3 linked regions of the Thermococcus sibiricus MM 739 genome follow. The protein of the gene in region 1 binds, or shares a complex with, the protein of each later gene. Links are inferred from orthologs where the notes say so. Each region holds a gene or a part of one and is shown in the gene's direction. Other genes may lie near its edges.

Region 1 (4,763 bases):
GGAAGCTCAGGCTTTTTAGGGAGAACCTCTTTGAATGAAATCTCTTCCTTCGGCTTGGCCCTTTCAAGAACTCTAATTTCTGCTATCTGATCGATAAGGACACCAATGTTATAACCGTTATCCAGTTTTATTGTGAGGGTTTCTCCTTTTGAAAGCTCATATGGTGGCATCAAAATTCCTCTGTGAGTAACTGCAACCCCATTCTCTTTTTCAATGACTTCAACATAATCTCCAATGTTTAATCCCTTTTCTTTCATAAAAACATCAATTTTCCTCATTATGAAACCTCCCATTTGATAATTGTTAGCCAAGGAGAGTTTGATATAGTAGATATAAATCTTCTCACTTAAGCCCAATCTTAAACCTTGGTTCTTCTATCCATTCCGACTTACATTTTGGGCATCTACCCGGAACCTTTATTTCTGGCTTAAATATAAAGCCACACTTTTTACACTGCGCTGGCTGGATTAAGAGGATTTTGCCTTCACGTTTTACAACGTTTGCGATTGCTTTTATGTCATCTAAAATAATTTTTTTGCTTCCCTTACCCCTAATCTCAAGCATGAGTGCCAGTTCACTCACACTATAATCCCGCTCTTCCAAAAGCTTTATTATCTTCTGTCTTCTGGTCATCATAGAGAGAAGTTTGAAAGAGCATTAAAAAGTTTAAGGGTGCGAAGGATGATAATAGAAAAAGCGAAACAACTCCTTGAAAATCATGAAATCTGTGATCACTGCCTGGGGAGAATGTTTGGACTTCTTGGAAAAAGTGAAAACTACATTAGGGGCAAATCCATAAGATTAATTTTAAACATGGAGAGGGAAATTAATGGGGAGAGCCCAATTCTTGAACCTCCAAAATGTGAACTTTGTGAAGGGGTTTTCAAAAAAGTCGATCATCTCGCGAGAATGTGCTATGAAAAGGCTTCAAAGATGGGATTGGAATTTGAGACATTTCTAGTAGGCTCACGATTTCCAAAAGGGATACTCGAAAAAGAACAAAAGATAATGAATGAATTTGATTTAAAATACGCTGAACCCATCAACAGAGAATTAAATCGAGAGATTGGAAAGATTCTAGAAATTATTCTACAAAAACAGGTGAACAAGGAAAATCCAGATGTGGTTTTTATAATTGAACCTTATACCGAGAGAATAGAGCTTCAAATAAAGCCGCTTCATGTATATGGCCGCTATAGAAAGCTTGTAAGGGGGATTCCTCAGACCCCATTAAAAGGGTTTAAAGAAAGCGTTGCATCAATAATATGCAGGCCTTTCTCAAAGGCCACAGGCGGAAAATGTGTTTTTCATGGCGCTGGGAGAGAAGACATCGATGTCAGGATGCTTGGAAATGGAAGACCCTTTGTCGTAGAAGTAAAAAGACCGATAAAAAGAAAAATCAACCTCAAAGAAATTGCTGAAGAGATTAACAGAAGTGGAAAGGTAGAGGTTTTAGATCTAGAATGTATAAGCGCGAAAAAAGCCGAAAAGGTTCTCACACCAAACCATAAGAAAGAATATGAAGCCTTAGTGTGTGTTGAGGAGGGTATTAGCAGAGAAGAAGTTGAGAACGTTGTTAAAGCGTTAAAAAGAGCTGAGATACATCAAATGACGCCAAGAAGAGTCCTGGGTAGAAGAGTCAATTTAGTGAGAATAAGAAGGATCCACGAGATTGAGGGAGAGCTGATAGACGAAAAACATTTTAAACTTCGTTTAATAACTGACGGTGGGCTTTATATTAAAGAGCTAATTTCTGGAGATGGAGGTAGGACAATTCCCTCAGTCAAAGAGGTATTAAGGAAAAATGCATGGTGTGAAAAGCTTGATGTTCTCAATATCCTAGATGGAGAGTGAAAACTTTATAAATGGTAGCACGCATGAGCTTATGATATTGGGAAAGACCCGTAGTTGAAAAAAGATCGTTCCTAAACGCGTGATTTATTAAAAGTTCCATATAAGCTTTGAGAGGTGATTGAGATGGTTCAAAAAGCCCATACTATTAGAAGAAAAACTAGAGGTAAACTCAGCAAGTCACCAAGAAGAAAAGGACTCCCTGCACTCACAAAGTTCCTTCAAGAGTTTGAAACTGGACAGAAGGTTCACATTGTTATTGAGCCAAGTTATCAGAAGGGGATGCCAGATCCTAGATTTCACGGGAAAACAGGGACAGTGATTGGCAAGAGAGGAGACGCTTATATAGTTCAGCTCGCAGATGGAGATAAAGTAAAAACATTCTTCATCCATCCCGTTCATTTAAGGCCACAGAAGTGAGGATTATGATAGGCCGTAAAAAGATAAAAGAAAAATACATTTCAATTCCAGAAGCGAAGGAGTTACTACTCAAAAGGAAAGAAGAAGGTGCCAAAGAAAACCCAGAGGAACCCATATTTTACGAAGCAAGGATTAGTCTAGAGCATGCTGAAAGATTTTCAAAACTTTCAGCAGATCAGGCAAAAGAACTAAGAGAAAAGCTTATTGGTTTATTTGAATGGTTAGATGAAAGAACCGCCACAAAAATCATTGATATAATGCCGAAAGATTATTTCGACATTAAAATAGTTTTTGCCAAAGAAGAACACATACCCACAAAAGAAGAGGCAGAAAAAATACTTGAGATTTTAGATAAATACCGAGAGTAAGCCTCTTCTATCTTTTTCTTCATTTTCTCAAAAAGTGTTAAAAACCCTTAGAGCGTATATTCTTGGGGGGAGAGACAATGGATTATTATCATAAAAGGCATTCCTATGCTTCAAGTGTAGATAAAAAGAGACATAACATTGAGTATGAGGAGTATGCATATGTATTAGATTATCTTCCCACAGGCTATCTGGACTTAGAACATCAGAATTTTAGGGAGAAACGACCTATAGCTCAGGTTGTGGGGGAAAAAGCCTTTACCCTTCTGGAAGTTATACCCAAAACGGATCTCATGCTCTACGAAAGGGTGTTCATTGGAAAGGGGGAGAGAGATAAGGTGCTCATGATATCCAAAAAACTTAACTACGATAATCTAACTCCAACTGCAAAGGCTGAACTTCCATATATCCTTGAGGAGATTGTAAAGAACAACGAGGAGCGTTTTGTGAAGTTTTTCAACCTTGCCCCACCAATTACTAACAGACTTCACAGCTTGGAACTGCTTCCGGGAATAGGAAAGAAGCATATGTGGGACATTTTAGAGGAGAGACAAAGAGAGCCGTTCAAAAGCTTTGATGATCTGAAACACAGAGTAAAGGGACTCGCAGACCCAGTGAAGATGATAGCGAAAAGAATATTGGACGAACTTGAAAACAAGGACCGCTACAGACTTTTTGTTGGTTCAAGAAGGATATTTAGGGAGTAGAGATGTACTCCAAGGTCTTTTCTTTAATTTCTAAATACAACCTAAAGCCGAACTCTGATCTCGGGCAAAATTTTCTGATAGTGGGAGATGTCATCAAAAGAGAGGTGGAAAGGGCAGAAATAAAAAATAGCGAAACTATTCTTGAAATAGGGCCCGGCTTAGGTGTACTTACCGACGAACTTGCCAAAAGGGCTGGAAAAGTTTACGCCATAGAGAAGGACTCGCGGATAATTGAAATCCTAAAGAAGGAGTACAACTGGAGTAATGTGGAGATCATGCAAGGAGATGCTCTAAAAATTAAATTCCCAGAGTTTAATAAGGTGGTCTCCAATCTACCATATCAGATTTCGTCTCCAATAACCTTTAAGCTTTTGAAGTATGATTTTGAGAGGGCTGTGCTCATTTATCAGCTCGAATTTGCCCAGAGAATGGTGGCAAAACCGGGAGATAAAAATTATTCCCGCCTTTCAGTTATGGTGCAGGCCAAAGTGAACGTTGATCTCGTCGAGAGGATTGGCAGGGGAGCATTCTATCCAAAGCCAAAAGTCGATTCTGCAGTAATAGTGATGGAGCCCAAACCCAAAGATGAACAGATCGAGCTAAATGAAAACCTCGTGAAAGCCCTCTTCCAGCACAGAAGAAAACTGGCAAGCAAAGCTTTGAAAGATTCCTATCACATGCTGGGGCTAACAAGGGAAGATTTCAAAAAATTCAAACCCATTATTGAGCGCGTCCCCCATAGCAACAAGAGAGTTTTCCAATTATCTATAGAAGATATAAAAGACATTGAAGAATTCCTCCGAAATGAGAGCCTTATTGATTAGAAACTTCCCTTTTAGCAGCGGATAATTTTTTAATTATTTTGAGTCTGTTGTAGCGCTCTTCTTCTCTCTTCGCTAACCATTGAGCAAGTTCCCTTACCTCTGGGTTTTCTGCTGTAGTGGAGACATATTCACAAATTTCTTTAGCCATTTTTTCATTTTTCATCAGAATTTCAATAAGATGTTCAAGCCTAGCCTTTTCAAGAAAATCTTTTAATGTTTCTTCAGTTAAAACAGGTTTTATGGACGGAAGATCGACTGGGACAGGTTCTTTTCCTGGAAAGATCTTTTTGTAAAATTCAAGAAGCTTCTCTGCGTGTTCAAGGTTCTCTTGATAGAGCTGGTAGAAAATTTTAGGGATCTCTTCATTCCAGATCATTTCTTTACTCAGCTCGTACAGCCGATAATATACCTCAGCTTCTTCAACTTCAGCTTTTATCTTGTATGAGAGCAATTCTCCAGGGGTCATTTGTGGGAGCTTTTCGAGACACTTTTGGAGAATACGACTAACAGAGGAAAATACTTCCGACACTATATCACCCTTAAAAATTGGATTTTGAAATTTAAAAACATTAAGCTTCCAAACATAACGAATCCTC
Region 2 (2,960 bases), 190 kb from region 1 along the record:
TTAAAAAATGCCAAAGTGAGATTTCCATCCCATCCTGGATCAACCCAAGCAAAACTCCCTAAAAGGCCTTCTCTTGCAAATGTGCTCCTTAGCCTCATGTCGCCCATGACATCATCAGGGAGTTTCACCCTTTCTAGGGTTAGTATCAATGCATGGCCTTTGGGAGGGATAACCAATTTCCCTTCCTCCTCGACATTTATGAACTTCCCATTTACCATAGCTTCCTTTCCAACCCTTAGATCATAACCTGCTGGCTGAAGAGACTTTTCATTGAAAGGTTCAATAAGTATTTCCTTCCTAATTTTATGATCTGGTAGTATCATTTTATCACCGCAACTTTTATGTAGGCACCGTGTTATAACTTTTTTGAGGGCCCGTGGCCTAGGGGATTGGGCGTCGGCCTTCGGAGCCGAAGGTCCCGGGTTCGAATCCCGGCGGGCCCGCCATTTAGGTATACATAAGTAGAATAATCTCTTTAGGGCCCAGTGATGTACATAAAAGTCATCTTAATAGGATATTATTGACAATTCTTGGAAATTAAACTTACAAGCAATTACATGTTTTCAGGAGAATGTGATTATTGAGCATAACTAAAAAGAATGTATTTCTTTTTGAGTAAAGAAGTGGTGGGCCCGGGGGGCTTTGAACCCCCGACCACGCGGTTATGAGCCGCGCGCTCTGACCAGGCTGAGCTACGGGCCCACAAAGACTGGCGCCGCCGGCCCGACTTGAACGGGCGACCACCGGATTAACAGTCCGGCGCTCTACCAACTAAGCTACGGCGGCACGAACCCAATCATAGGGAGTATAAGCGGATTTATAAAGCTTACGGTATGTGTTTTAGCGAAAAGTTTATATACTAACTTAGGCCTTTCTTCATTCGGTGCCCCGGTAGCCTAGCCTGGTGGGGCGGCGGACTTGTAATCCGCAGGCCGCGGGTTCAAATCCCGCCCGGGGCTCCAGTGGTTGCAGTGGGGCCGTGGGGTAGCTTGGCCTATCCTGCGGGCTTTGGGAGCCCGTGACCCGAGTTCAAATCTCGGCGGCCCCACCATTCTCTCATAATGAGTAAGCTTGGGAACTCTACTCAGTAAATTTTATAACTTCGAAATTACAATGTTTCTGCGGAACATTGAGTATGAAGTTGAGTAGAGCCATGTCAATGTCGATATAAGTGCATCAATGAAATGTTAAGGCAGACGGAGGAGTTCTTAAACTTTACGCAAATAATATAAAGCCTCTCTCAGACTAAACTCTCGAAAAGCTTATATACTCTAATTAAAAGCTGGAGGTAGTGAGAGGGTGTACCTTCTAAAAATTTTAAAGGGGGCAATTCTCTGTGACGGCGAAAAAAAGCCTTACAATATTTGATCATGTGTTAGTTCCTGAGCATAGGGTACTTAGTAAAGAAGAGACGGAAGAATTACTGAAAAAATACAATATAAAGCCTTCCCAGTTGCCGCAGATCAAAACAAGTGATCCGGCAGTTCAAGCACTTGATGCTAAGCCTGGGGATATAATAGAAATAAAAAGAAAAAGCCCTACTGCGGGGGTTTATTACTATTATAGGATTGTTGTGGAAGATTGAAATTTTGAGGTGAGAATATGAGAGGTCCTACTATTGTTGAGGTTACTCCGGATGATCTTTGGCACATTATGAAGGCTTACTGGGATGAAAAAGGGCTTGTAAGACAGCACCTCGACTCCTACAATGCCTTTATTGAGCATGGAATGCAAGAAGTTATTAGCGAATTTGAAGGAGTAAAACCAGATATACCTGATTTTGAAGTCAAGTTTGGAAGAGTTAGACTTGGAGAACCAGAATTTCAAGAAGCTCATGGACAAAGAAAGCCTTTATATCCCATAGATGCTAGGATTAGGAATTTAACTTATTCTGCACCGGTCTTCTTGGGAATGATACCAGTAGTGAAGGGGATTGAACAAGAGCCAGTTGAGGTAAGAATTGGTGAATTGCCGGTAATGCTGAAATCCAAAATCTGTCGTCTTTACAACTTAAGTGATGAAGAACTTATAGCACATGGAGAGGATCCTAAAGATCCAGGAGGATATTTCATTATTAACGGTTCTGAAAGAGTTATTGTGTCTATTGAAGATTTAGCTCCAAACAGAACGCTTGTTGAGATCGACGAGAGACAAAATAGATACATAGCAAAATGTTTTTCATACAGACATGGTTATAGAGCTTTAATAACAGTGGAGAGGAGAAAAGACGGTTTACTTTATGTTTCAATTCCGAATGTACCAGGTGTTCTTAAATTTGTACACATTATGAGGGCTCTTGGTCTGGAGAGTGATAAGGAAATAGTTGATGCTGTGGGTAACAATCCTGAGGTTCAACAGGTTCTCTTTGACAATTTAGAGGATGCAAGTGATGTTCAAACTCAAGAGGAGGCTTTAGATTATATTGGAAAGAGAGCAATGCCTGGGCAGCCCAAAGAATATAGGCTTAGAAGGGCTCACTCAATAATTGATAACAATCTTCTCCCGCACATGGGGGTAAGTCCAGAGGACAGGATAAGGAAAGCATATTACCTTGGAATGATGGCACTTAAAGTAACTGAACTTTCTCTTGGACTGAGAGAGGAGGATGATAAAGATCATTATGCTAGTAAGAGGCTTAAACTTGCCGGAGATCTCTTGAAGGACCTTTTTAGAGTTGCATTCGGCCAGCTTGTAAAGGACATGCAATATCAACTAACTAAAACCTACCAAAGAAAGGGTGAGAAGTATACTTTCCAAGATATACAGAGGTTTGTGAGAAACTCTGTAAGGCCTGATGTACTAACTGAAAGAATCGAACATGCTCTCGCCACGGGGGCTTGGCCGGGAGGAAGAACTGGTGTTAGCCAGTTGCTTGATAGAACTAATTACATGTCTACGCTTTCCCACTTGAGAAGGGTCACTTCTCCACTAAGCAGAGAGCAACCTCATTTCGAGGCAAG
Region 3 (2,725 bases), 230 kb from region 1 along the record:
GAGAAGATGTTGTTATTATTAATGCAGAGAAGGCAATAATCACAGGAAATAGGGAGTTCATATTCGAGAAGTACAAGCAGAGGACAGAACTTAGGACAAGGACAAACCCAAGAAAGGGTCCATTTTACCCAAAGAGAAGCGATGAGATAGTTAGAAGGACTATTAGAGGAATGCTCCCTTGGAAGACAGACAGGGGAAGAAAAGCCTTCAAACGACTCAAAGTTTATGCTGGAGTTCCAAAAGAGTTTGAAGAGAAAGAGATTGAGACTATAATTGAGGCTCATATGTCAAGGGTTAAAACCCCCAAGTATGTAACGGTTGGAGAGGTTGCTAAATTCCTTGGTGGAAAGTTCTGAGGTGATGATAATGAGGATAATCCAAACCGCAGGAAAGAGGAAAAGTGCAGTTGCGAGAGCTACCATAAAAGAAGGAAATGGTAGAGTGAGGGTTAATTACAAGCCTGTTGAAATACTTGAGCCAGAAATAGCCAGATTTACAATAATGGAGCCATTAGTTATTGCTGGAGAGGAGATACTAGGTAAAGTAGATGTTGATGTTAAAGTTGAAGGCGGAGGATTTATGGGGCAGGCTGAAGCGGCTAGAATTGCAATAGCAAGGGCGTTGGTTGAATGGACAGGAGACATGAACCTTAAAGAAAAGTTTATGAAGTATGATAGAACTATGCTCGTGGGTGACTCAAGAAGAACAGAACCACACAAACCCAACCGCTCTACAAAGGGTCCAAGAGCAAAGAGACAGAAGAGTTACCGTTGATCTCCTTCAAACTTTCCTTAAAATTTAAAAACCAAAAAGGTGGTTCACTTGATAGTTCCTGTGAGATGTTTCACCTGTGGAAAGGTGATTGGAGATAAATATTACATATTCAAAGAACGTGTGGAAAAAGGGGAAGATCCTGAAAAAGTCTTGGATGACCTTGGACTTGAAAGATACTGCTGTAGAAGAATGTTCCTAAGTCATGTTGAGTTAATAGATGAGATAATGCACTACAGGGTGTACTAAACAACCACATTTCTTTGGAGGGGCCGTGGGGTAGCTTGGTCCATCCTCCTGGCTTGGGGTGCCAGAGACCCGGGTTCAAATCCCGGCGGCCCCACCAAAATTTGCATGGGTGATAAAAATGTTTAGATATACAAGATTTGAAAAGGCGAGAATTATAGGGGCGAGGGCTTTACAGATAGCTATGGGGGCACCAGTACTAATTAATGTTCCAGAAGGTGCTAGTCCATTAGATGCTGCAATAGTGGAATTTGAGAAGGGTATAATCCCAATAACCGTTATAAGACCCAGTTAGGTGATCCGATGACAGTAATTGAAAATGTGGTGGGTAGAATTTCAGTCCTCAAAGGTGGCAAATACTCCGTTGAAATTGACGTTATTACTACCTCTGGCTTTGGAAGATTTGCAGCGCCTATTGATGAAGACCCTTCCCTATATATTGTGGAAGCACACAGAGCTGTGAGTGAGGTTGATGAGATAATCGGGCCTGAACTAATAGGCTTTGACTCCCAAGAACAAGAGCTTATAGATTCCTATCTCTGGGAGATAGATGGTACCGAGGATCTAAGTCACATAGGTGCTAATACTGCATTGGCAGTTTCAGTAGCCGTTGCAAAGGCCGCTGCGAATGTGAAAAAAGTGCCTCTGTACAGTTACATTGGAGGGACTTTTACCACTGAGCTCCCAGTCCCAATGCTCAAATTTGCTGAAGATGATAATTTTGAGTATATTGTGCTTGTTAGGGATTTGATGGAAATCTCCGATGTAGTCGATGCAATGGTAAAAATCAAAGAAAACTCCAGGGAAGTAGCTCTAGAAGGACTATCAAAGGCTTCAGAACTGGCAGGTGATGAGTTGGGAGTGGAAGTTGCACTAGGACTAATACAAAAGAGAAAAATGAAGCTTGAAGAAGTACTCCGAACAGTTGAGGATTATAATATTGCCTATATTAAACCATTGGGCGAAGAAGAGTTATTTCTTGAGCTCATAGCTGGAACTCATGGGATATTTGTGGACGGTGAGTACCTCTTTAAAACAAGGAACATACTAGATAGGAGATATTACAATGCTCTATCAATCAAGCCAATTAATTTGGGCACACTTACAGATCTTTACAACTTGATTAATGACGTTAAATCTGAGAGAATAGCTCCAATATTAGCTGAAGCAAAATACGAATCTGCTGATGAAGCATTGCCTCATTTGGCAGTGGGATTTAAATGTCCCGCCATAATGTTTCACGAGGGATCCCTCGTTAAAATAAATGAGCTTATTAGGATAGCAGAAGATTTGGGTGAAAGAGGAAGAATAATAACATTTGAGGGGTGAAGAAAATGGAAGAATATTTGGTTCCACTCGATCAATACCTTGCTGCAGGTGTTCACATTGGAACGCAGCAGAAAACAAAGGATATGAAGCGCTTTATATATAGGGTTAGACAAGATGGTCTTTACGTTCTAGATGTTAGAAAAACCGATGAAAGACTAAGGGCTGCAGGAAAGTTCCTTGCAAAGTTTGATCCGGATAGAATATTGGCAGTGAGCGTTAGACTTTATGGTCAGAAGCCAGTCAAAAAATTTGGAGAAATTACAGGAGCAAGGTCGATACCTGGAAGATTTTTACCAGGTAGTATGACAAATCCATTGGTTAGGAATTTCTTTGAGCCTGATGTGCTAGTAGTAACAGACCCGAGGGCAGATCACCAAGC

What was found. Proteins that work in one complex are often made in the same cells at the same time.
Region 2: TSIB_RS02990 (region 1) and TSIB_RS01920 share a complex: the UniProt entries of both Methanocaldococcus jannaschii proteins name them as parts of the RNA polymerase complex. The link is inferred for Thermococcus sibiricus MM 739 from one-to-one orthologs.
Region 3: TSIB_RS02990 (region 1) and TSIB_RS01700 share a complex: the UniProt entries of both Methanocaldococcus jannaschii proteins name them as parts of the RNA polymerase complex. The link is inferred for Thermococcus sibiricus MM 739 from one-to-one orthologs.

Annotation. Positions count from the first base shown.
Region 1 is NC_012883.1:560,316-565,078, reverse strand. The notes cover bases 972-3,957. They hold TSIB_RS02990 (RNA polymerase Rpb4 family protein), read left to right. Parts: upstream 972-2,276; coding sequence 2,277-2,639; downstream 2,640-3,957. Other genes in these bases: rsmA (16S rRNA (adenine(1518)-N(6)/adenine(1519)-N(6))-dimethyltransferase RsmA), read left to right, coding at 3,346-3,957; TSIB_RS02985 (DUF655 domain-containing protein), read left to right, coding at 2,717-3,343; TSIB_RS02995 (50S ribosomal protein L21e), read left to right, coding at 1,978-2,271; TSIB_RS03000 (tRNA pseudouridine(54/55) synthase Pus10), read left to right, coding at 972-1,854. In the rest of the region: Glu-tRNA(Gln) amidotransferase subunit GatD, read right to left, coding at 1-278; TSIB_RS03005 (transcriptional regulator), read right to left, coding at 343-636; more of TSIB_RS03000, read left to right, coding at 682-971; more of rsmA, read left to right, coding at 3,958-4,167; TSIB_RS02975 (ferritin-like domain-containing protein), read right to left, coding at 4,157-4,696. UniProt on the Methanocaldococcus jannaschii protein: DNA-dependent RNA polymerase (RNAP) catalyzes the transcription of DNA into RNA using the four ribonucleoside triphosphates as substrates. This subunit is less well bound than the others.
Region 2 is NC_012883.1:370,098-373,057, forward strand. It holds TSIB_RS01920 (DNA-directed RNA polymerase subunit H), read left to right. Parts: upstream 1-1,336; coding sequence 1,337-1,585; downstream 1,586-2,960. Other genes in the region: dcd (dCTP deaminase), read right to left, coding at 1-323; TSIB_RS01925 (DNA-directed RNA polymerase subunit B), read left to right, coding at 1,603-2,960. UniProt on the Methanocaldococcus jannaschii protein: DNA-dependent RNA polymerase (RNAP) catalyzes the transcription of DNA into RNA using the four ribonucleoside triphosphates as substrates.
Region 3 is NC_012883.1:333,711-336,435, forward strand. It holds TSIB_RS01700 (DNA-directed RNA polymerase subunit K), read left to right. Parts: upstream 1-1,138; coding sequence 1,139-1,312; downstream 1,313-2,725. Other genes in the region: rplM (50S ribosomal protein L13), read left to right, coding at 1-356; TSIB_RS01685 (30S ribosomal protein S9), read left to right, coding at 367-774; TSIB_RS01690 (DNA-directed RNA polymerase subunit N), read left to right, coding at 823-1,020; TSIB_RS01705 (hypothetical protein), read left to right, coding at 1,321-2,346; rpsB (30S ribosomal protein S2), read left to right, coding at 2,352-2,725. UniProt on the Methanocaldococcus jannaschii protein: DNA-dependent RNA polymerase (RNAP) catalyzes the transcription of DNA into RNA using the four ribonucleoside triphosphates as substrates.